DNA from 2 places in the Mesorhizobium sp. M0195 genome. Region 1 is predicted to be linked to the other one. Evidence: predicted binding sites of a transcription regulator. Region 1 holds the regulator's gene; the other holds the start of a gene.

Evidence for each region. The regulator HrcA, encoded in region 1, represses chaperone genes, less so after heat shock. The targets are predictions, from matches to a motif close to GTTAGCACTCNCNNNNNGNGAGTGCTAAC.
Region 2: NKJ12_RS22995 (co-chaperone GroES) is a predicted target of HrcA. The motif match lies at 2,628-2,656, and genes of this name have one in related genera.

What each region holds. Positions count from the first base shown of each region.
Region 1 covers NZ_JAMYSV010000001.1:471,013-482,497, forward strand. The annotation lists gene NKJ12_RS02355 (LysE family translocator) at 1-341, opposite strand, end outside; gene NKJ12_RS02360 (PQQ-dependent sugar dehydrogenase) at 429-1,784, opposite strand; gene NKJ12_RS02365 (hypothetical protein) at 1,885-2,082, opposite strand; gene hrcA (heat-inducible transcriptional repressor HrcA) at 2,116-3,228, opposite strand; gene rph (ribonuclease PH) at 3,374-4,090, shown strand; gene NKJ12_RS02380 (VOC family protein) at 4,123-4,533, shown strand; gene rdgB (RdgB/HAM1 family non-canonical purine NTP pyrophosphatase) at 4,563-5,210, shown strand; gene hemW (radical SAM family heme chaperone HemW) at 5,207-6,370, shown strand; gene NKJ12_RS02395 (low molecular weight protein tyrosine phosphatase family protein) at 6,375-6,698, shown strand; gene NKJ12_RS02400 (hypothetical protein) at 6,769-6,954, opposite strand; gene NKJ12_RS02405 (hypothetical protein) at 6,962-7,147, opposite strand; gene rsmI (16S rRNA (cytidine(1402)-2'-O)-methyltransferase) at 7,324-8,250, shown strand; gene NKJ12_RS02415 (YraN family protein) at 8,243-8,620, shown strand; gene NKJ12_RS02420 (complex I NDUFA9 subunit family protein) at 8,813-9,784, shown strand; gene NKJ12_RS02425 (metallothionein) at 9,868-10,104, shown strand; gene NKJ12_RS02430 (NAD(P)-binding protein) at 10,243-10,848, opposite strand; gene NKJ12_RS02435 (undecaprenyl-diphosphate phosphatase) at 10,943-11,485, opposite strand, start outside.
Region 2 covers NZ_JAMYSV010000013.1:135,513-146,997, forward strand. The annotation lists gene NKJ12_RS32300 (DUF982 domain-containing protein) at 1-155, opposite strand, end outside; gene NKJ12_RS22985 (hypothetical protein) at 152-367, opposite strand; gene groL (chaperonin GroEL) at 471-2,102, opposite strand; gene NKJ12_RS22995 (co-chaperone GroES) at 2,158-2,472, opposite strand; gene NKJ12_RS23000 (usg protein) at 2,837-3,106, shown strand; gene NKJ12_RS23005 (DUF982 domain-containing protein) at 3,216-3,479, opposite strand; gene NKJ12_RS23010 (hypothetical protein) at 3,616-3,828, opposite strand; gene NKJ12_RS23015 (Hsp20 family protein) at 4,168-4,644, shown strand; gene NKJ12_RS23020 (Hsp20/alpha crystallin family protein) at 4,674-5,195, shown strand; gene NKJ12_RS23025 (hypothetical protein) at 5,263-5,940, shown strand; gene NKJ12_RS23030 (CDP-alcohol phosphatidyltransferase family protein) at 6,050-6,652, shown strand; gene NKJ12_RS23035 (bifunctional alpha/beta hydrolase/class I SAM-dependent methyltransferase) at 6,679-8,466, shown strand; gene NKJ12_RS23040 (phosphatase PAP2/dual specificity phosphatase family protein) at 8,469-9,806, shown strand; gene NKJ12_RS23045 (hypothetical protein) at 9,803-10,228, shown strand; gene NKJ12_RS23050 (lysophospholipid acyltransferase family protein) at 10,237-10,899, shown strand; gene NKJ12_RS23055 (phosphatidate cytidylyltransferase) at 10,922-11,485, shown strand, end outside.

The DNA.
Region 1 (11,485 bases):
ACAAAGCTGGATGCCAAGCCGCCTTTGCCTTTCTTCGCCTCTACCGTTTCGGGCGTGATGCCGCTCGTCCAGAAACGCCAGCCAAGAAAAGCGAGGTAGGCGACGCCCAGCCATTTGATGGCCAGGAAGACCATGCCGAACGTCTGTGCGACGAAAGCCAGGCCGAGCACCACGGCAGTCAAATAGGTCAGGTCGCCGAGCATCAGCCCGAACGACATGGCCAGCGACGAGCGGAAGCCGGAACCCAGCGCACGCGCAACAAGCGCGGTGACGCCTGGGCCGGGGATGGCTGCGGCGATGCCGAGGGCGGCGCTATAGGCGAGGAACCCGGTGAGCGTCATGGTTCGCGCTTGTCGCACAATGTTGAAGTTGGGTGAATTCCCTCGGGCCGAATTCGATTGCGCCAGCGCAGCAGGCGACGCCGCCGTTCAGGAGCGGCCGTCTTCGTAGGTAACGCGCCAGATGGTGCCGTTACCGTCCTCGGTGACGATCAGGGAACCGTCCTTGGCCATGGCGACACCGACCGGGCGGCCCCAGACGGCGTCGTTCGAGATGACGAAGCCGGTCATGAAGTCCTCATACTCGCCGGTCGGCTTGCCATCCCTGAATTTGAGCCTCACCACCTTGTAGCCGGTCCTGGCGCCACGGTTCCACGAACCATGCATGGTGACGAAAGCATCCCCCCGGTAATCCGCCGGAAAGTTCTTGCCGTCGTAGAAGGCTATGTTCATCGGCGCCGAATGCGCCTGCATCAATACATCGGGGACAGTGGCCTTGCCGGCGAGGTCTGGCCGCTCGCCCTGATGGCGCGGATCCTCGTGGTTGCCGATGTAGTACCAAGGCCAACCATAGAACGCACCGTCCTTGACTTCAGTTGCAAACTCGAACGGCACATTGTCGCCGAGCTCGTCGCGCTCGTTGACGACGCACCACAACGCGCCGCTGGCGGGCTGCACCGTCATGCCCGTACAGTTGCGCAGGCCGGTGGCGACAGTTCGGGGATTTTTCCCGTCCGGGTCAAAGGCGAGCACATCGGCACGGCCGTCCTCGGGGCCCCAGGCCGCCCCGAGCGGCTTTGATTTCGCCCAGGCGTCGAGGCCGCCATCCGGCTGCTTGTCCATGTCCTCGGCGACATTCGAGTCCGAGCCAACCGATAAAAAAAGCGTCTTGCCGTCAAGCGAGAAGGCGATGTCGCGGGTCGAGTGACCGCCCGACGGGATTTTGGCGACAATGGTTTCTGGTTTACCGGACGCCTTCAGGTCACCGTCGCGATAGGGGAAGCGGACGATGCTGTCGCTGTTTGCGACATAGACCCATTGCGGCTTGCCGCCTGGCGGATAGAAGGCGATGCCGTATGGATAGTTGAGGCCTTGGGCGAAAATCGCTTTCTCGATGGGTTTGGCGCGGCCCTCGGCCAGACGGTAGACGCGTATTTGGTCGGCATGGCCGTTTGCGATGAACAGGTCGCCGTTCGGAGCGATGCGAACGACGCGCGGATTATAGAGTCCGGAGGCGATCATTTCGGCCGAAAAGCCCGGCGGCAATTCTGGCTCGGCGCTTTCGGGCCGTTCCGCCACGCCGCCGCCGTTCGAAGCGGATTGAGCGGGGTCGGCTGCCGGCATGTCTTGCGGCCCGATCAGGCGGCGGACGCCAGGCCTGTCGGCGTGCCAATCGCCAAAAGCGGCTTCGCCTTTGAGCACCTTTTGATCCGCCTGCTGGGCGGCTGCCGGTGTCGCGACAAGGAGGGCAGCGGCAACGGCCGCAAAGCCGCCAGATCGGATCATTAACGTCCTCCGAGGTTTGCCTCGAAGAGGGCAAACGGGATCAGGCATTGGTCGTTCCAAGCGGTGGTCCAGCACACGAGGATTTGAAGCCGAACCCCGTTCAGTTGCCAGAGGCGTAGAAGTCGTCGTCGAGTCGCTTTTCCAGCGCGACCAGATCGGCCGGCAGCGGCAGGCCCATGGCCCGCATCTCTTGCAGCTTCTCACGCAACTGCTCTTGCACCTCGTGGTGATCCTCAGGCTGATTGACCATTTCCTCGAGCAGCAGGCTGATCTGGGCCTTGAACGATTCCAGCGCCATTCTTTTTCTCCTTGCGGCAGGCCGCGGCGGCTCCTAGCGCAGCATGCGCGAAATCAGCTGCGCGGTATAGTCGACCATCGGTACTATGCGCGCATAATTCAGCCGCGTCGGCCCGATGACGCCGAGCGCACCGACGACGCGCGCGTCCTTGTCGCGATAGGGTGCCACCACCAGCGAGGAGCCCGACAGCGAAAACAGCTTGTTTTCCGAACCGATGAATATGCGCACCCCCGGGCCTTCCTCGGCGAGGTCGAGGAGCTGGATCAGTCCATCCTGCGTCTCCAGATCCTCGAACAGATGCCGCAGCAATTCTATGTCGGCCTGGGCGGTGACGTTTTCCAGGAGATTGGCGCGGCCGCGCACGATAAGCCGCCCAGGCACCCCGCTTTCGGCGCCTGCCCAGACCGCCAGGCCCTTCTCGACCAGATCCTGCGACAGCGTGTCGAGGGCTGCCCTGGTCTCTTCCTTGATGCGGGCGATCTCGACCCGGGCCTCGGCCAGGGTGCGGCCGCGGATATGGGCGTTGAGGAAGTTGGAGGCTTCGTGCAATTGCGAGACGGTGATGCCGGCGGGCAGATCGATGACGCGATTTTCGACGTCGCCGTTCTGCGAGACCAGCACGGCCAGCGCCTTGGTCGGCTCGAGCTGGATGAATTCGATGTGCTTCAGCGCCGCCTCATTTTTGGCGGCGAGCACGAGGCCGGCGCCGCGCGACATGCCGGACAGCATCTGGCTGGCCTCGGTCAGCATATGCTCCAGCGTCGCGCCCGAGCCGGAGGCGCGCACCTGCGCCTCGATGGTGCGGCGCTCCTCGTCGGAGAGGTCGCCGAGTTCCATGAATGCATCGACGAAGAAGCGCAAGCCGGCCTGGGTCGGCAGCCGGCCAGCCGAGATGTGCGGCGCGTAGATCAGGCCGAGATGCTCGAGGTCGCTCATCACGTTGCGGATGGTGGCCGGCGACAGCGATGACGGCAGGATGCGCGACAGGCTGCGCGAACCGACCGGCTCGCCATCCTTCAAATAGGAATCGACGATGCGCCGGAAGATGTCGCGCGAACGCATATCGAGCGATTGAAGCGCGGGCGGTTGAAGTGCCGGCGACGAGAGCAATGGCGACTGCGAACCGGGATCGACTACCTTGGTCATTCGAGCCAGAAACCTCCGGTCCGAAGATATAGACTTCCGCGGCGTCGGCGCAACCGGTCCATTTTCCTTTGCGCCTCACGCCCCGTGCGGCTACAAGCCGGCCAAGATTCCCCGGCCAAGATTCCGAAGAAAGAAAGAAGCCTGAATGCGCCCTTCCAAACGCCAATTCGACGAAATGCGCCCCATCTCCTTCGAGCGCGGCGTCTCCAAGCATGCGGAAGGCTCGTGCCTGGTGAAGTTCGGCGACACGCATGTGCTGTGTACGGCCAGCCTGGAGGAAAAGGTGCCGGGCTGGATGCGCAACTCCGGCAAGGGCTGGGTGACGGCGGAATACGGCATGCTGCCGCGTTCGACCGGCGAGCGCATGCGCCGCGAGGCTTCGGCCGGCAAACAAGGCGGCCGCACGCTGGAGATCCAGCGGCTGATCGGCCGCTCCCTGCGCGCCGTGGTCGATCTGCAGGCGCTCGGTGAGCAGCAGATCACCGTCGACTGCGACGTGATCCAGGCCGACGGCGGCACGCGCACCGCTTCGATCACCGGCGGCTGGGTGGCGCTCTACGACTGCCTGCGCTGGATGGAAGCCCGCCAGATGGCGAGCCTGGGCAAGGTGCTTAAGGATCACGTCGCGGCGATCTCCTGCGGCATCCATGATGGCCAGCCGGTCATCGATCTCGACTATATCGAGGATTCCTCGGCCGGCACCGACGCCAATTTCGTCATGACCGGCAAGGGCGGCATCGTCGAGATCCAGGGCACAGCCGAGGGCGAGCCGTTCTCGGAAGAGCAGTTCGCGGCGCTGATGGAGCTCGCCAAGAAAGGCATTCAGCGCCTGGTCAGCTTGCAGCAGATGGCGGTGGCTTAGCTGCGGTCAATATTGGAGAGATTGGCGATCCTGTGACTCCTTCCGCAATCCTGGAATCAGCACTCTACGTGACGGACCTTGCTGCCGCGGAACGGTTCTATTCGGGCGTCCTCGGGCTCGATCTGCTCGGTAAGGTCGATGGCAGGCATCTCTTCTTCCGCTGCGGCGACGGCGTGCTGCTTATCTTCAATGCCGAGGCGACCAAAGTGCCGCCGCGGGCCGACGCCAAGCTGCCCGTGCCGCCGCATGGCACGGTCGGCGAGGGCCATCTTTGCTTCGCCGCAAGCGCGGATGAAATCCCACGCTGGAAAGCGCATCTTGAGGCGAAGAAAATCGCCATCGAAAGTGAGTTCGAATGGCCTCAGGGCGGTCGCTCGATCTATATTCGCGACCCCTCGGGCAATTCGATCGAATTCGCCGAGCCAAGAATTTGGGGCATCTGATGCATTCGCCGCCTGTTCATTCACCAACTATTCATTCGCTTGATGGGCATAAGATCGTCGTCGCAAGCCACAATGCCGGCAAATTGCGCGAATTCACCGATCTGATGGCGCCATTCGGCATAGAAGCGAAGTCCGCAAAGGAATACGGCTTGCCGGAGCCGGACGAGACTGGCACCACTTTCGAGCAGAACGCCTTCATAAAGGCCTTGGCCGCCGCCAAGGCAACTGGATTGCCGGCGCTGTCGGACGATTCCGGCCTGTGTGTCGATGCGCTCGACGGCGCACCCGGCGTCTACACCGCCAACTGGGCCGAGACGCCGGACGGCTCCCGCGACTTCGGCATGGCCATGCAGCGCACGGAAGTGGCCTTGCAAGAAGTTGGCGCGATCACGCCTGCCCAGCGCAAGGGCCGCTTTGTCGCGGTCATCTGCCTTGCCTTCCCTGATGGCCAGGCGGAATATTTTCGCGGTGAGGTCGAGGGCACGCTGGTATGGCCGCCGCGCGGCGAGCTCGGCTTCGGCTACGATCCGGTGTTCTTGCCCGATGGGTTCGAAAAGACCTTCGGCGAGATGAGCGCGGAGGAAAAGCATGGCTGGAAGCCCGGCCAGCCAACCGCATTGTCGCACCGTGCCCGTGCCTTCCAGAAATTCGCCCAAGCCCGATTGGCCGGCGCATGACCATGCTGCTCGACCGCAGCCCCGGTTTCGGCGTCTACGTCCACTGGCCATTCTGCGCGGCCAAATGCCCCTATTGCGACTTCAACAGCCATGTCCGCCACCAGCCGGTCGACCAGGAGCGTTTTGCCCGCGCCTTCGAGACCGAGCTGGCGACGATGCGCGGCCGCACCGGGCCGCGCGAGGTGACCAGTATCTTTCTTGGCGGCGGCACGCCATCGCTGATGAAGCCGCAGACCGTGGCGGCGGTGCTGGATGCAGTGGCGAAGAACTGGACGGTGCCCGGTGGCATCGAGGTGACGCTGGAGGCCAATCCCTCCTCGGTCGAGGCCGAGCGCTTTCGCGGCTATCGCGCGGCCGGCGTCAACCGGGTGTCGCTTGGCGTGCAGGCGCTGAACGACAAGGATCTGCGCTTCCTCGGCCGTTTGCACAATGTCGATGAGGCTCTGCATGCGATCAGCCTGGCGCGCGAGATATTCCCACGGCTGTCGTTCGACCTGATCTACGCGCGACCTGGTCAGACGCCGGAAGCGTGGCAGGCGGAGCTCGAGCAGGCGATCGGCCACGCCGCAGACCATCTGTCGCTCTATCAGCTGACCATCGAGGAAGGCACGCCGTTCCATGCACTGCATGCGGCAAGGAAATTCATCATTCCAGACAATGAGCTTGCCGCCGATCTCTACGCGTTGACACAGGAGATCACCGCCGCGCACGGACTGCCGGCCTACGAGATTTCCAACCACGCCAGGCCCGGCGCCGAAAGCCGGCACAATCTCACCTACTGGCGTTATGGCGAATATGTCGGCGTCGGTCCCGGCGCGCATGGCCGGTTCGTCGAAAATGGCCGCCGCGTGGTGACGATCGCCGAGAAAATGCCGGAGACCTGGGCCAATCTGGTCGAGGCCAAGGGCCATGGCGTTACCGGCGGCGAAATCCTGACGCGCTCGGAAGAGGCCGACGAGTTCCTGCTGATGGGGCTGAGGCTGGCGGAAGGCATCGACCTTTCCCGCTACGAGGCATTTTCAGGGCGCGGCCTGTCGACGGCACGGCTGTCGGTGCTGCAGGACGAAGGCCTGGTGGCACCGATCGGCAATGCCCGCCTGCGCGCCACGCCGGCCGGCATGATCGTGCTCGATGCGGTCGTGGCGGATTTGGCCAGATAGCACGTTGAAGAACGTTCTCTTCATCTGCAGCCAGAATCGCTTGCGCAGCCCGACGGCGGAGCAGGTGTTTTCCAAGCGGCGGGACATCGAGGTCGCTTCGGCCGGCACTAATCACGATGCCGACATTCCGTTGACGCATGAACTCGTCGCCTGGGCCGACATCATCTTCGTGATGGAAAAAACGCACCGCGCCAAACTGCAGCAGAAATTCAAGACAAGCCTGAAAAAGGCTCGAGTAATCTGCCTCGATATTCCCGACGACTATGCATTCATGGACCCGGCTCTGGTGGGCCTGCTGGAGGCGCGTGTCTCGAAGTATCTGGGTTGAATGATAGATCGCGGAGCATTCGCAACCGCGCTTCGAGAACTGTCTCGACCGATCGCTAAGGTTTGCGGGGTCAAGCCTCGTGCTTGTGGCGGTGTTTGGCGCGATCTTTTTCGCTGGTCTCTCCGGAACGGGCCGGCTTGATCTCGCTTTTGTCGCGTGAGGCATGGTGCTGGTCGTCTGTGGAATGTGACGCTGCGCCATCGCGGGCGCTTTTTGTTTCGAGGCGGGTGATGAAAATGTCGAAGCGATTGGGCATCGTCCGGTCAGTGCTCCGTCGTGCTGTCGGTTTCGGTTGCGGGCTTGCTCTCTGCCGATCTCTGACGCGCAAGCGGCTTCTTGGCTCTGCCATCTGCGGCTTCGGCAGGCAGGCTCTTGTCGCATGGCGCGGCGAAGCGTTTGCGGCCGGCATAGTAGGGTTCGAAAACGTCCTGTATGGTCAGGCTGTTCATCCTGCTCCTCCCGAGATCAGGTGTAAAATTCGCCGGCAACGGTTTCGTTCCCTACTATGGCGAAGGCATGGCGGCTGGTTCACGTCGGCATCCCTTTTGGAACCCGGGCCTTTGCAACCCAGGCTTTTGCAACCAAGCGTGAGCCGTGCCAAACAGGGTCGAACGGAGTTGTGCAGGTGACCGGCGAATCGGCCAAACGCAGTTATGTGGTCGGGCAGACCGAAATCGCCGCCCGGCCGCTCGAGCCGGCGCTCTACCTGGTGGCGACGCCTATCGGCAATCTCGCCGACATCACGCTGCGCGCGCTGGAAACGCTCGCCGCCGCCGATATCGTCGCTTGCGAGGACACACGTGTCAGCCGCGTGCTGCTCGACCGCTACGGCATCCGCCGCCGCACCACCGCCTACCACGAGCACAATGCCGGCGAGGCCGGACCGAAGCTGATCGCGGCGCTGCTGGCCGGCCAAAGCGTAGCGCTGATCTCGGATGCCGGCACGCCGCTCATCTCCGACCCCGGCTACCGGCTGGTCGGTGAGGCGCTGGAACGCGGCATTCGTGTCGTGCCGATCCCCGGCCCGTCAGCAGCACTTGCCGCTTTGACGGCATCCGGCCTGCCCTCGGACGCGTTTCTGTTTGCCGGCTTCCTGCCGGTGAAGACCGGGCAGCGGCTGACGCGGCTGGAAGCGCTGAAGGCGGTGCCGGCAACGTTGATCTTCTTCGAATCGCCGCGCCGGCTGGCCGAGACGCTCAGTGCCATGGTCGAGGTGCTGGGCGGTGCCCGCAAGGCGGCGATCGGCCGCGAGCTGACCAAGACTTTCGAGGAGATGCGGACCGGCACCCTGCAATCGCTCGCCGGCCATTATGCGGGAGCCGATACGCCCAAGGGTGAAATCGTCATCTGCGTCGGCCCGGCCGATGCGGTCGCTGATGAGCCAGAAGACATCGACCGGCTGCTGCTTTCGCTCGCCGCCGAAATGCCGGCCTCCAAGGCAGCGGCGGAAGCCGCCAAGATGACGGGTGGCCAGAAGCAGACGCTCTATCGTCGGCTGCTCGACCTCAAGAATGCTGGAAGAGACGGGGCCGGCGGAGACGGCGATGGCTGAACGGCCAAGCGCCAGCCGGCAAAAGGCCTACCGGCGCGGCTATCACGGCGAATGGCTGGCGGCGGCGGCGCTGATGCTGAAAGGCTACCGAATTCTTGCCCGCCGCCACCGCACCAGGTTCGGCGAGATCGACCTGATCGCGCGGCGTGGCGATCTGGTGCTGATCGTCGAGGTCAAGGCGCGCCGCACGCTGATGGAGGCAATGGAAGCCGTCGGTCGCGAATCGGAGCACCGCATCGAAGGCGCCGCCGATTTCTGGCTGTCGCGCCAATCCGACTACGGAAAATTATCGGTGCGCTTCGACATGGTGGCGGTGCTGCCGTGGCGTTGGCCGGTGCATGTCGAGAATGTGTTTTACGGGCGAAACTAGGCCATTCTCGAAGTGGGGCCGTTTTGCTGCGCCTGCGGTTCAGATCATGGTTTGCCGATCTGTCAAGCATCCGCCCAGCGCTGACCGGAACAAAAGCGTTCCTGCGTTGTTCCTCAATCGTCCTGATGTTCGACGGGCTGGTTCAAATGCCGGCCAGGGCAGTCCTCGTGACAGCTAGGCGAGGACAAAGGGATGGCGAGGCAAATGGATCCCGACGATCTCAACCCGGAACGGATCGTCACCGTGTTCGGCGGAACTGGCTTTCTCGGGCGCAGGATCGTGAAGCGACTCCTCGAAAGAGGTTTCACGGTGCGCGCCGCATCTCGCCATCCGGCTCGCGTGGCCCTGGTCTTCTCCTCGATTACGAGGATGCCCGAAGCAGTCGAGGCGGATATAACGGATGCGTCCTCGATCGGGTCGGCCATTACCGGATCGCGGGCGGTCGTGAATGCCGTCAGTCTTTACGTCGAGCAGGGCGTCCAGACCTTTGAACGCGTGCATGTAAAGGCCGCGGTCGATCTCGCTGCCGCGTCGCGCGACCGCGCGATCGACCAGTTCGTCCAGATTTCGGGGATCGGCTCCGATCCTCAATCGGATTCGAATTACATAAGGGCGCGTGGGCGCGGAGAAGGTGCCGTGGAAAGCGCATTTCCCGGCGCTTTCATTGTGCGTCCCGCCGTCATGACAGGACCTGACGACGCTTTCCTGACAACCATTGTGAGGCTGATACGCCTCCTGCCGGTCTATCCGCTGTTCGGCGATGGAGGCACACGGCTTCAGCCGGTCCATGTGGCAGACGTCGCAGAAGCAGTGAGCCGGCTGATCGACGGGCGAACCCACAAGGGTTCATCCATATTCGAATTCGGTGGCCCGCGCATCTACACCTATAAGGAACTGCTTCGGGAGATCGCCCGACAGCTCGGTACGCACGTCCAGCTGATGCCGGTGCCGTTTGCGGTATGGAACGCCTTGGCTGGCGTCGCGGAACTCCTCCCGGCTGCCCCCATAACGCGCAACCAGGTCGATCTCATGCGTCAGGACAATGTGGCAGCAATCGACGTGCCTGGCCTGAAGGAACTCGACATCGAGCCGCGGGGTATCGACGAGGTGATCCGTGCGATCGAACAGCGTCGTGGCACAGGCTCGCGGTCGTCTCCGCCTTAGGACGACCCCCTGATCCTGGCGGGAACCTATCGCCGCGCGACAGGTTGGTCGAGCTTGAAGCCAGTGAAAGAAGGAAAAGAACTATGGCCAGATGCGATCAATGCGGGAATGACTACGATAAGGCTTTCAACGTGACGATGGCCGACGAGACCTACACATTCGACAGCTTCGAATGCGCGGTCCAGAAACTTGCTCCGACGTGTCCGCATTGCGGATGCCGGATCATCGGACATGGCGTCGAACAGGATGACATCATCTACTGCTGCGCACATTGCGCCGCGGAAGAAGGCGCGAGCGCGCTGACCGATCGTGCGCCTTGACGCACCTCCTTTTGGCGTCTCCAGGTCGACCATTCCGAACGGCTGTGCCGGCTCGGTCCGCTAGGCAGCGTACGTCGTCTTGATCGCGCCAGAGCTGTCATGTTCTTGCAGTTCAAGAACCCGCGTTCGACGGCTGGTTTAGACGCCGTTCCGTGGCAAGTCGGCTCGCGCTTGGACAAGTCGCTCCACGACGGCCGCCGTCTCCTCTGGAATGGCCGGTATGGTGCCCGACTTCCGCGTCGATCCGAAATCGAGGCCGGCGAAAAAGAGACCTGGAACAGCGCCGACGCCATCCTCGTGGACGGGCTGGCCGGCTGCATCGAGCGCGCCGGGAAGCCGAACCCACGAGAAATCGCCGGTGAAGCCCGTGCACCAGATCACGGATCTGATGCCGCTCGCCGTCCAGTCGAGGGAGCGGATCGGAGGATCGGGCAAGCGCGGTTCAATCGTCTCGGCCGGATCGTCCTCGGCCAGTGGCGCATCGAGGCCGGCGCGCTCGATGTACTCGTCAACCAGGCGCTTCGCGCCCCAGGGCTCGGGGCCGTCGTAGGAATCACCGGGTAAGATGGAGCGGACGGTCGGCGAGTTCAGTCGAAACGAGTTCCATCGCTGCGTTCGCCACGTTTCGCCAATCCGGCCTCGATCGAGTACACGGTGGTTGCGGCCCTGCCGTTTCAAGAAGTAGCTGACGCCGAGACCCGCCGGACCGGCGCCAATAACGAGGGCGTCAAGAACTTCGCTCACGCATTCCCCCTGCCAACCATACGTCCACAAGATCGTATGGCTCGGCTTCGGGCAAGAATAGAGTTCCGGCTGGGATTGCGCTATCCGCGCCGGCTCACCCCCAGATTGCCAGCCCCGTCAGCCCGACGATGCCGACGACCAGCCGCCACCAGCCGAACAGCGCGTAGCCATGGCGCGAGACGTAGTCGAGCAGGAAGCGCACGACGATTAGCGCGGTGACGAAGGCGGCAACGAAGCCGACCGTGATGATGGGCAAGTCGGCGCTGCTTAGCACATTGCGGTTCTTGAACAGGTCGAAGGCGAAGGCGCCGACCATCGTCGGGATGGCAAGGAAGAAAGAGAATTCCGCCGCCGCCCGCTTGTCGACGCCGAGCAGCAGCGCGCCGACGATGGTCGAGCCCGAACGCGACGTGCCGGGGATTAGCGACAAGCACTGGAACAGCCCGATCTGCAGATAAAGCCTGGTCGGAAACCGCTCGACATCGTGGTAATACGGCTTCGGCGTCATGCGATCGACCAGCAGTAGGATGACACCGCCGATGATCAGCATGATGCAGATCAGCCGCGGCGATTCGAACAGCACCGTCTTGATGAAGTCATGCGCCAGTGCGCCGATAATGGCCGCCGGCAGGAATGC
Region 2 (11,485 bases), on a different contig from region 1:
AGCGCTTCGAGCCAGGCCGCCACGCCCAGCGGCGGATGTTCGCGCCCGTAGAGCCACGCCTTTGCCTTGGCGAGCGGGTATCCCGCCTCTTCGGCGAAATCGTTTTCCGACCACCGCAGCAGGCGCAGGCATTCGCGCATCCGCGCCGCGATCATTTGCGCTCCTCCGTGCCGGCCCCCACGCGTTGAGCCGATAGAAACATCAGCGTGTAGGCCGCCTTGCGGCGGTCCCAGCCGGCCGACTCGGCCATATCCAGCAAGCCGTCGACCAAAGGCGCCAGCGCCGCCCTGCAGTCGGCTTCATAGTTGAAATCGTTTTTCGGGCGGGTCGGCGCCGCGATCTTTCCAAAACTGTCCATCATATCCATGGCAACACCTGCTCAGCATTAGTCCCGGACCGGCAAGACCGTGCCCGCTTTTGGCGGACACGGTCCATCTGCCGTTTCGAAGTCGCGCTTTGGAAGCCTGGCTTTAGAAGTCCATGCCGCCACCGCCGGGCATTGCCGGCGCGCCAGCTTCCTTCTTCGGCTTCTCGGCCACCATCGCCTCGGTCGTCACCAGCAGGCCGGCGACGGAAGCGGCATCCTGCAGAGCGGTGCGCACCACCTTGGCCGGATCGATGACGCCCTGGCCGAAGAGATCGCCATAGTCGCCGGTCTGCGCGTTCCAGCCGAACGAGAACTCCTGCTTTTCGCGCAGCTTGCCGACGATAATCGAGCCTTCGGCGCCGGCATTTTCGGCAATCTGGCGCACCGGAGCCTCGATCGCGCGCCGCACGATTTCGACACCGGTCTTCTGGTCGGGATTGTCGACCTGAATATTGTCGAGCGCCTTTGCCGCCCGCAGCAGCGCCACGCCACCGCCGGGCAGGATGCCCTCCTCGACCGCGGCACGGGTGGCATGCATGGCGTCGTCGACCCTATCCTTGCGCTCCTTGACCTCTATCTCGGTCGAGCCACCGACGCGGATGACGGCGACGCCACCGGCGAGCTTGGCCAGCCGCTCCTGCAGCTTCTCGCGATCATAGTCGGAGGTGGTCTCCTCGATCTGCGCCTTGATCTGGGAGACCCGGCCCTGGATTTCGCTCTTCGAGCCGGCACCGTCGACGATCGTGGTGTTTTCCTTCTCGACCACCACCTTCTTGGCGCGGCCGAGCATGTTGAGCGTGACGTTCTCGAGCTTGATGCCGAGATCCTCGCTGATTGCCGTGCCGCCGGTCAGGATGGCAATATCCTCCAGCATGGCCTTGCGGCGATCGCCGAAGCCCGGTGCCTTGACGGCCGCGACCTTCAGGCCGCCGCGCAGCTTGTTGACGACCAGCGTCGCCAGCGCCTCGCCCTCGACGTCCTCGGCGATGATCAGCAGCGGCTTGGACGACTGCACCACCGCCTCCAGCACCGGAAGCAGCGCCTGCAGGTTGGACAGCTTCTTCTCGTGGATCAGCACATAGGGCTCGTCGAGCTCGACGCGCATCTTGTCCTGATTGGTGATGAAATAGGGGCTGAGATAGCCGCGGTCGAACTGCATGCCTTCGACGACTTCGAGCTCCGTCTCGGCGGTCTTGGCTTCTTCGACGGTAATGACGCCCTCATTGCCGACCTTTTCCATCGCTTCGGCGAGGAAGCGGCCGATCTCGGCGTCGCCATTGGCCGAGATGGTGCCGACCTGGGCGATTTCGTCGTTCCTGGTCACCTTGCGGGCATTGGCCTTGAGTTCGGCGACGACGGCTTCGACCGCCTTGTCGATACCGCGCTTCAGGTCCATCGGGTTCATGCCGGCGGCAACCGCCTTAGCGCCTTCCTGGACGATCGACTGCGCCAGAACGGTCGCGGTCGTGGTGCCGTCGCCGGCGACGTCACTGGTCTTCGAAGCCACCTCGCGGACCATCTGTGCGCCCATGTTCTCGAACTTGTCCTCGAGCTCGATCTCCTTCGCCACGGTGACGCCGTCCTTGGTGATGCGCGGGGCGCCGAACGACTTGTCGAGGACGACGTTGCGGCCCTTGGGACCGAGCGTCACCCTCACCGCGTCGGCGAGGATGTTGACGCCGCGCAGCATCTTCTCGCGGGCTTCGGTATGAAATTTCACATCTTTGGCAGCCATTGGATCACTCCTTCGATAGGCAGCTTCGTTGACTGGAATGCTTGTTCAGGCCCACTCAGGCAGCCTTCTTCATCTCGCCGGCGCCCTCGATAACGCCCAGCACGTCGCTCTCTTTCATGATGAGCAGATCCTCGCCATTGAGCTTGATCTCGGTGCCGGACCATTTGCCGAACAGGATGCGGTCGCCGACCTTGACGTCGAGCGGCTGCAATTGGCCGCTGTCGTCGCGCGCGCCCGGACCGGCGGCAATGACCTCGCCCTCCTGCGGCTTCTCCTTGGCGGTGTCGGGGATGATGATGCCGCCGGCGGTCTTCTCGTCGACCTCGATACGGCGGACCAGGATACGGTCGTGCAATGGACGGAACGTCATGTCGTTCTCCTCTCGGGACAAACAGATTTTCGAAGATCCTCCTGACCGAACCGGCAATATCGGCCCGGCACGGGGTGCGCGACCCCTTCATCAGGCATCGCGCGCATACGAACTAGTCGCGCTTTTTTCTGCTTTCAAGAGGGTCACGCAAAAATTTTAGCACTCGACGCATGAGAGTGCCAATGCACTGTAATCGTTCGCACATTAGCCGCTCTCAGCTAAAGTGCGGCTCAAATTTTGGCGCGATATTTCAAAATGCCGCCGGTCCGGAGCCGCTCGTGGCGGCGGGAACCTATGTGGAAGGCGAGGCGTTTTGCAGACCGAGATTTCAACGGACCGAGATTTCAACGGAAAGGACGATCGCATGACCAGCAGGGACTTTCAGCTCCAGATGCAAGGGTTTGGTCTTACCACGGCGGAGATCCACTATCGCCTGCCCGATCATCGGAGCCTGCTGCAACTCTATATCTGGCAGGAATACGATATTGCCCCCGATTTCCCGACGCTGAAGCATTTCCTCGATTTCTGGGAGCGCGAAATCGAAGGCCCGCTGCATTCGGTGCGCGTCGCCCATCATCACCTGATCCAGCCCTCCGAATGGCGGGCCGTAAACGGCATTATCACCGTCCACTGAGGAGCAAGCCGATCTGCCGCTAGACAGCGGGCAAAGTCTCTCGCGGTGGGGGAAAGGCAGTTGCCTTTTCCCCAACTTGTTTTGGAGTTCAAATATCGGAGGGTCCGGGCTAGCCGGCGTGGTCGACAGGCTCGCAGGCGAGCAATCCGGCGTTGCGCGCCGCCCTGACGAAGGCCTTGCGCGCATCTCGCGCGGTGCGCCAGCCGTCGAGCGCGTCGCGGCAGGCCCGATAGGCGGCGCGCCAACTCCGGCCGCGGGCACGGTCCGGCCACTGCTGACGCATGCATTCGATGGCTTCCCAACTACTGGCGACCTTGCGCTCGCTGGATTGGAATTTCAACGTGATCGGCTCGGCGAAGCGGACGTCGTCCATCACTTCCTCCTTGTTTTCTGATCGTCTTCTTGTTTGAGCAAGCAACGTCATGCTGGCGGCACCGGCGACCAGCCGGCGCCGCTGAAGGACATGGTTCGTCCCTTTGCGCGGTTCAAGAGCATCGCGGCAACAGCGGTTATTCCTCCTCGTCCGGCCCTTGCAGCAGTTCGATCAGCGTCGCTACTCTTGCCGTCGGCAGCGGTCGGCCTTCGTTCACCAGCGCCTCGTCGGCGGCGATCCAGGCCAGGGCCTCACGCAATTCCTGGACCGTCCCGTCCGTCGCCGCAATGTCGGCGATAACGGCGTCGTCGACCGGGCCCAGCACGGAAATGATCTCGTCGCGTGTCATGGTCAGCTCCATCTGCGAGTGCCGGGAATGGGCCCGGCAACACAAGAATCTGGGTCTTGACCTGCGGCAGACAATAACCGGCCGGGGAACTCGGCGTTGGCGATTGAAGCCAAACAGGCAATCTCCTGCCGGACATCTCTCACAAGTAGATTGGCAGCCTCGCCGAACCGACCAAAAACCGGCCCGAAAACCGGCAACGCGAGAGCCATCGGGGTCTTGACTTGCGGCGGACAATAACCAAATCGATGGCACCGGTCGCCGAAATGGGGCCGGCGAAACCAGGGAGCGCCAGCTCTTTGGCGCTCCTCGTATCTATGTTGCTCGATGGAGGATGTAGCTATGAGAACCGCATTCGACTTTTCCCCGCTCTATCGGTCGAGCATCGGCTTCGACCGCGTCTTCAACCTGCTGGAAAATGCGCCGCAGGCTTTCGACGCCTGGCCGCCCTATGACATCGCGCGCAGCAGCGAGAACAACTACCGCGTCACTATCGCCGTCGCTGGCTTTTCCGAGGACGACCTCGAAATCATTCATGAACCCAACCTCCTGATTGTCTCCGGCCAGCATAAGGAGCCGGACAACGCGGAGTATCTGCATCATGGCCTCGCCACACGGCCCTTTACCCGCCGTTTCGAGCTTGCCGATCACGTCAAGGTCGCAGGCGCCTCGCTCGACAACGGCCTGCTCAGCATCGATCTGGTACGTGAGGTGCCCGAGGAGATGAAGCCTCGGCGCATCGCCATCGCGACCGATGTCGCCTCGCCGAAGACCGGGCCGAAGGCCGCGCAGGTCGAAGCAAACAAGCAGGCTGCCTGAACGAACCAGTCGAGAAAGGAGACTATGCAATGGCTATTCGTGATCTCATTCCCTGGGGCCGGGAGAATAATCAGGCCCCCAGCCTGTTCCGCAGCGGCGATCGCGATCCCTTCCTGACGCTGCATCGCGAAATGAACCGCCTGTTCGACGAGGCGTTCCGCGGCTTCGACACGAGGCTGCCGTCGCTCGGTGGCTTCTCCGCTGCCGGCGCCAGCTGGCCGAGCGTCGAAATCTCCGATAGCGAAAAGGAGATCCGCGTCACCGCCGAGATCCCCGGAATGGACGAGAAAGACGTCGAGCTGCTGCTCGATGACGGTGTGCTGACGCTGCGCGGCGAGAAGCGTGAAGAGACCGAGGACAAGGACAGGCAGTTCTCCGAACGCTTCTATGGCCGTTTCGAGCGGCGTATCCCGCTCGGCTACGAAGTCGACGAAGACAAGATCAACGCCGCGTTCCGGAACGGCGTGCTAAGCGTGACGCTGCCCAAGACGGAGCGCGCTCAGGCCAAGGCCAAGCGTATCGCCATCAACGGCGGCAACGGCAAGTCCTGATGGCTCGCAGCAGGACGACGCCCGCTTCTGCCCTGCCGGTTCCGGCGGGCAGAAGCGGGGAATGTCGATGACCCGTTCTCCCGACGCTCCGGTTCCGCCTGACCAGGCGCAGCAAGTCTTGCAGTGCCTGACGACCGAGCATTTCGTGCTGCAAAACGCTCGCGCCGCGACCATTCAGGAAGCGAACCAGCGAGCCAATCTGTTCCTGACGTCGGTCTCGAGCGCAACGATTGCCTTGTCCTTCGTCGCCCAGGTCACGGAGATGGGCAGGCCGTTCGTGTTGTTCAGCCTTATCTTGCTACCTTGCCTTTTCTTCATCGGCCTGGTCACCTTCGTGCGCGCTGTGCAGGTTGCCATCGAGGACATGGTGCATGCCCGCGGCATGGCCAGGATCCGCCACTATTTCGTCGAGCTGGCGCCGGTCCTGCAAAGATACCTTGTCAACTCCACGCATGACGACCTCTCGGCGGTGCTGGTCGACAAGGGCCTCCGCCCCTCGCCGCTGCAATATTTCATGACCACCGCTGGGATGGTGGGCACGATCAACGGCGCCATCGCCGGCGCCTTCACCGGCATCGTTGTTAAGTCCGCTTTCGGCGGAGGCATGTCGCCCGGCGTGATTTGCGGGCTGGCGGTCTTCGCGACATGCATTCTCGTCCTGCGGCGTTATCATAGTCGCGCCTGGGCCACGGCCGAAGAAAGCTTGCCAGCACGGTTCCCGGTCGACAATGACAGGAAAAGCTAGCGCCGACATATCCGGATGTCGAAAAATGGCAGGGCGCCGCCCTTGCGTCTTGCGCGCCAATTGACCATCCTCGCCAACATCATTTGCACCGCGGCCGGGGGGTTCGCACATGCCGACGCTTTATGCGCTGAAACCGGCCTTCCAGGCCAGGCTGCGGCCGCTTGCCGACGGCCTGGCCAAGGCCGGCGTCACCGCCAACCAGATCACACTGTTGGCCGCTGCCCTCTCGCTCGCTGCCGGCCTTGCGGTGGCAGCCCTTGCAGGCCGCCGCGCGGTCTTTCTGCTGATGCCGCTCGTGCTGTTTACGCGAATGGCGCTAAACGCCATTGACGGCATGCTCGCAAGGGAACATGGCCAGGCCTCGACGCTCGGCATGTATCTCAACGAGCTTTGTGATGTCGTCTCCGATCTCGCTTTGATCCTGGCCTTTACTGTCATTTTTCCTGCCTGGGGCGTCGTTGCATTCGCTATCGCGGCTATGATCGCGGAATTCGCCGGCGTGCTCGGCATCGCGGCCGGAGCTGGGCGCAACTATGCCGGCCCGTTCGGCAAAAGCGACCGGGCGCTGGCGCTTGGCATCCTCGCGGTGCTTATCGCGTCCGGCCTGTGGGTCCCGGCGCTCACGCCGCTCGTGTTTCCGGCCATGGCTACACTCTCGCTGGCGACCGCCATCAACCGGATACGCAGCGGCCTTAACGGGAGCGGTAGCTGAATTCCGGTCTCGCCAGGGAGAACAACATGCTTCACCAACAGACGGTTGCCGCCGTGGCTTCAGTCAATATCGAGCGGGTGGCGCAGGAGCGCAGCTTCAAGAGCCACGATGGCACAGAGATCTTCTATCGCTATTGGCCGGCGCTGTCGGAAAACCCCAAGGGCGCCATCCTGCTGTTCCACCGCGGCCACGAGCATGGCGGCCGTATGGCGCATCTGGTCGACGAGTTCCAGATGCCCGACCACGCCTTCTATGCCTGGGACGCGCGCGGCAATGGCCGCTCCGCCGGCGAACGCGGCTATGCGCCGTCATTTGCCGCGCTGGTGCGCGACATCGATTGTTTTGTGCGCGAGATCGACAGCGACGGCTTTGCCCGGCGCGACATCGCGCTGATCGCGCAATCCTTCGCCGCCGTGCTTGCCGCCGCCTGGGTGCACGATTACGCGCCCGACATTCGCGCCCTGGTGCTGGCCTCGCCAGCCTTCTCGGTCAAGCTCTACGTGCCCCTCGCCAAGCAAGGCATCGCGTTGTGGCAGAAGCTGAAGGGCCGCTTCTTCGTGAATTCCTACGTCAAGGCGAAATTCCTGACGCATGACCCCGAGCGTATCGCCTCCTTCGACGCCGACCCGCTGATCACCCGGCCGATCGCCTCCAACATCCTGGTCGAGCTCTACGACCATGCTGCGCGCATCGTCGCCGACGGACGCGCCATCACGGTGCCGACACAGCTTCTGATCTCCGGCAGTGACTGGGTGGTGCGGCATGAACCGCAGCACGAGTTTTTCGTCAATCTGGCGAGCCCGGCCAAGGAGCGGCATGTTTTGGCCGGCTTCTTCCACGACACGCTGGGCGAGCGCGACCGCCACAAGGCACTCGACCTGATCAGGCCTTTCCTTGAAAAGCAATTCGCGGCGCCGGAAAAGCCGGTCGACCTGACCGAGGCCGACCGCGCCGGCTACACGCGCGACGAGGCCGACCGGCTTGCCTCGCCGCTGCCGCTGCTGTCGCTAAGGGGCCTCTACTGGGCAATGAGCCGCGCTTCGATCCGCATGGGCGCCTGGCTGTCGTCCGGTATGAAGACGGGGATTGCCACCGGCTTCGATTCGGGCTCGACGCTCGACTATGTCTACGAGAACGAGGCGCGGGGCATCAGCCCCATCGGCCGCATGATCGACCGCACCTTTCTCGATGCCATCGGCTGGCGCGGCATCCGCCAGCGCAAGCTGCATCTGGAAGAACTGATCGGCAGCGCCGCCGCCTCGTTCAAGGCCGCCGGCCGGCCGGTCCATATCGTCGATATCGCCGCCGGCCATGGCCGCTACGTGCTCGATGCCGTGCAGAAATGCGCCGAGCCGCCGGCAAGCGTACGGCTGCAGGATTTCTCCGAGCTCAACGTCTCGCTCGGCCGCAAGCTGATCGCCGAGCGCCAGCTGCCGGCGAGCGTCACTTTCCATCAAGGTGACGCCTTCGACGCCACGATGCTGGCCGGGCTCGACCCGGCGCCGGATCTCGCCATCGTCTCGGGGCTCTACGAATTGTTTGCCGACAATGCCGTGATCGCCCGCTCGCTCGGTGGACTGGCCAGCGCCATGCAGCCGGGAAGCCTGCTCGTCTATACCAACCAGCCCTGGCATCCGCAGCTCGAGATGATCGCGCGCAGCCTGACCTCGCATCGCGGCGGCCAGGCCTGGGTGATGCGCCGCCGCACGCAGGCCGAGATGGACCAGCTGGTGGCGGCCGCCGGCTTTGAGAAGCTCGACCAGCGCATCGACCAGTGGGGCATCTTCACCGTTTCGGTCGCGCGGCGCGTCTGAACATGGACTTGCCTGCCTCTGCCTTACCTCGCGATGCCCTTCCGGCCTTGCCGCGCGAGCCGTATCCCGGGATCGTCCTGCGCGCCGCATTGTGGCTGGCATTTCTGGCGCCGTTCTTCTACGCCACCTACGGCTTCGCCAATTGGCTGGCGTCGCGGCGCGACGATGTCGGCAGCATCGTCTACGGCTGGGAGCATGGCATCCCGTTCCTTGCCTGGACGATCGTGCCCTACTGGTCGATCAACCTGTTCTATGGCTTGTCGTTGCTGTTGAACAATTCGAAGAGCGGCGTCGACCGCCTTGCCGGCCGCTATCTGACGGCGCAGCTCGTCGCCGTCGCCTGCTTCATCCTGTTCCCGCTGACTGCGACCTTCGTGCGCCCGCAGACGAGCGGCCTGCCCGGCTTCATGTTCGCCGTGCTCGGCGGCTTCGACAAACCCTTCAACCAGGCGCCGTCGCTGCATATCGCGCTGCTGGTCATCATCTGGGACCATTGGCGTTACAGATTGACCGGCATCGCCGGCTTCGCTTGGCATGTCTGGTGTTTCCTGATCGGCGCCTCGGTGCTGACGACGTGGCAGCACCATTTCATCGACATTCCGACCGGCGCGCTGCTCGGCCTTTTCGCCCTGTGGCTGTTTCCGCGCGACAGCGAGCTGCCGTTCACCGGCTTCCGCCTGAGCGCTGACCCGAAGGCACGGCGGTTGGCGCTGTTCTATGCGCTCGGCGCAAGCCTTGCACTGGCCGGCGCCGCTGCCGGCGCGTTGGTCTCGGCGCTGTGGCTCATCCTGTTGTGGCCGGCACTGGCGCTGGCCATAGTCGCTTTCGCCTATGCCGGCGCCGGCGCCAAAGTGTTCCAGAAAACAGCCGATGGCCGCGTGTCGCTGGCCAGCCGTCTACTGCTTTGGCCCTACCGCCTTGGCGCCAAGGCCAATGTGTGGGCGTGGACGCGAAAGCTTCCGGCGCATATCGTCATTGCCGACGGTGTTTCCCTTGGCCGTTTTCCGACCGCCGCCGAAGCCGACCCTTTCGGCACGGTGATCGACCTTGCCGGCGAACTGGAAAGGCCGCGTGGCGCCTCGATCCGCTGGGTGAGCCTGCCCATGGTCGACCTTTTGCCGCCGTCTCGCGAGGCGCGTGCGCAAGCGGTGGCGGCGATCGAGGCGGCGCAGAAGCAGGGCGCGGTGCTGGTCTGCTGTGCGCTCGGCTTCCAACGCAGCGCCGCCGTGGTCGCCGAATGGCTGGTCGCCAGCGGCCGGGCCGCCACGCCCGATCAGGCGCGAGGCAAGCTCGCCGCCGCGGGCCGGCCGGTGCATCTTTGCACGGACGCACCGGCATGACCGCCTATCGTGACAGGGCCGAAGCGTTCGCTGCCGGGCTGATGGTGCAGGTGGCATGGCCGCTGCTGCTGATTGCTGCTGCCTTCCTGGCGGCGCCGGTCATCGGCCTGGCGGCTGCGCCGCAAACATCGTCGCTGTCCGCGGTAGCCTGGCTGATCGCCGCCGCAAGTGCCATAGCCACAATCATTCTCTCGGCCCTGCTTTTGTTCGACGCGCTGCTGTTTCGGTTGATGGCCAGCCACGCCAGCGAGGCAGGCGGCGGCGCGGCGATCGACGACGTGCTGGCGCGCATGCGGCTGAAGTCCACTGCCGGCGGCCGCTCACTCGAGCAGCGGATGGCCGGCACGCGCCGCCTGCTCGCCAAGCAGCGTATCGCGTTCGGCCTGTTCGCGGCGGCCTCGGTCGTCGCGGCATTCTTTTGAGCCCGTCCATGACAAAGCTTCGCGTCAGCACCTATACCCTGCTGCAGACGGTGACCTCGGTCGGCCTGTCGGCGCTGGCCTGGGCGGTCACCGGCGTGCGGCCGATCTGGAACGGCAGCCAGCCATCGGACCGGCAGCGCATCTACTTCGCCAACCATGCCAGCCACGGCGATTTCATCCTGCTGTCGGCCTGCCTCAGCGAGAAGGAACGCGCCCGTACCCATGCGGTGGCGGCCGCCGATTATTGGGGCAAGACGCGGCTGCGCCGGTTCATCGCCGAGGACATGCTGTCTTCCGTGCTGATCCACCGGCAGTGGACGGATGAAACGCAGCACCCGATCTCGATCATGCTGTCGGTGCTCGACCAGGGCCATTCGCTGATCCTGTTTCCCGAAGGCACGCGCAACATGACCGACGAACCGCTCCTGCCGTTTCGCTCCGGCCTCTACAATCTGTCGATGGCGCGACCCGATGTCGAGCTCATCCCGTGCTGGATCGAGAACATGTCGCGGGTGCTGCCCAAGGGGCAATTCGTGCCGGTGCCGCTGCTCTGCCGCGTCGTCTTCGGCGCGCCGATCGCCATTCAACCTGGTGAGGAACGCCGCGCCTTTCTCGACCGCGCCCGCGAAACGCTGCTGGCGCTGAACCCCCGGCCGGAGCGAGACGATTGAGGATCAAGGCAAAATGCTGCCGATGATGCACGAAACCCTCATTCTGATTGTCGGCCTGCTGGCGGTGCTGATCAGCGCCAGCGTCGTCGCCGGCGTTTTGTCGTGGCGCGCGCCGAAGCCGTTGTCGCCGACGCTGGTCAACCTCACCCAGCGCATCAATGCCTGGTGGGTGATGGTGGTGGCGATCACCGTTGCCTTCTTCTTCGGCCGCCCCGGCATGACCATCCTGTTCGCGCTGATTTCGTTCGCCGCGTTGCGCGAATTCGTGACGCTGACGCACAGCCGCCGCAGCGACCACTGGGTGCTGCTCGGCATGTTCGGCATCGTCATCCCGTTCCAGTACTGGCTGGTGTGGACCGCCTGGTATGGCCTGTTCACCATCTTCATCCCGGTCTACTGCTTCCTGCTGATGCCGGCGATCACCGCGCTGCACGGCGACACCGAGCGCTTTCTCGAGCGCGTCTCGGCGCAGCAATGGGCGGTCATGATTTCGGTCTACTGCGTCAGCCACGTGCCGGCGCTGCTGACGCTCGATGTGCCTGGCTTCGAAGGCCGCAACCTGTTGCTGATCGCTTTCCTGATCATC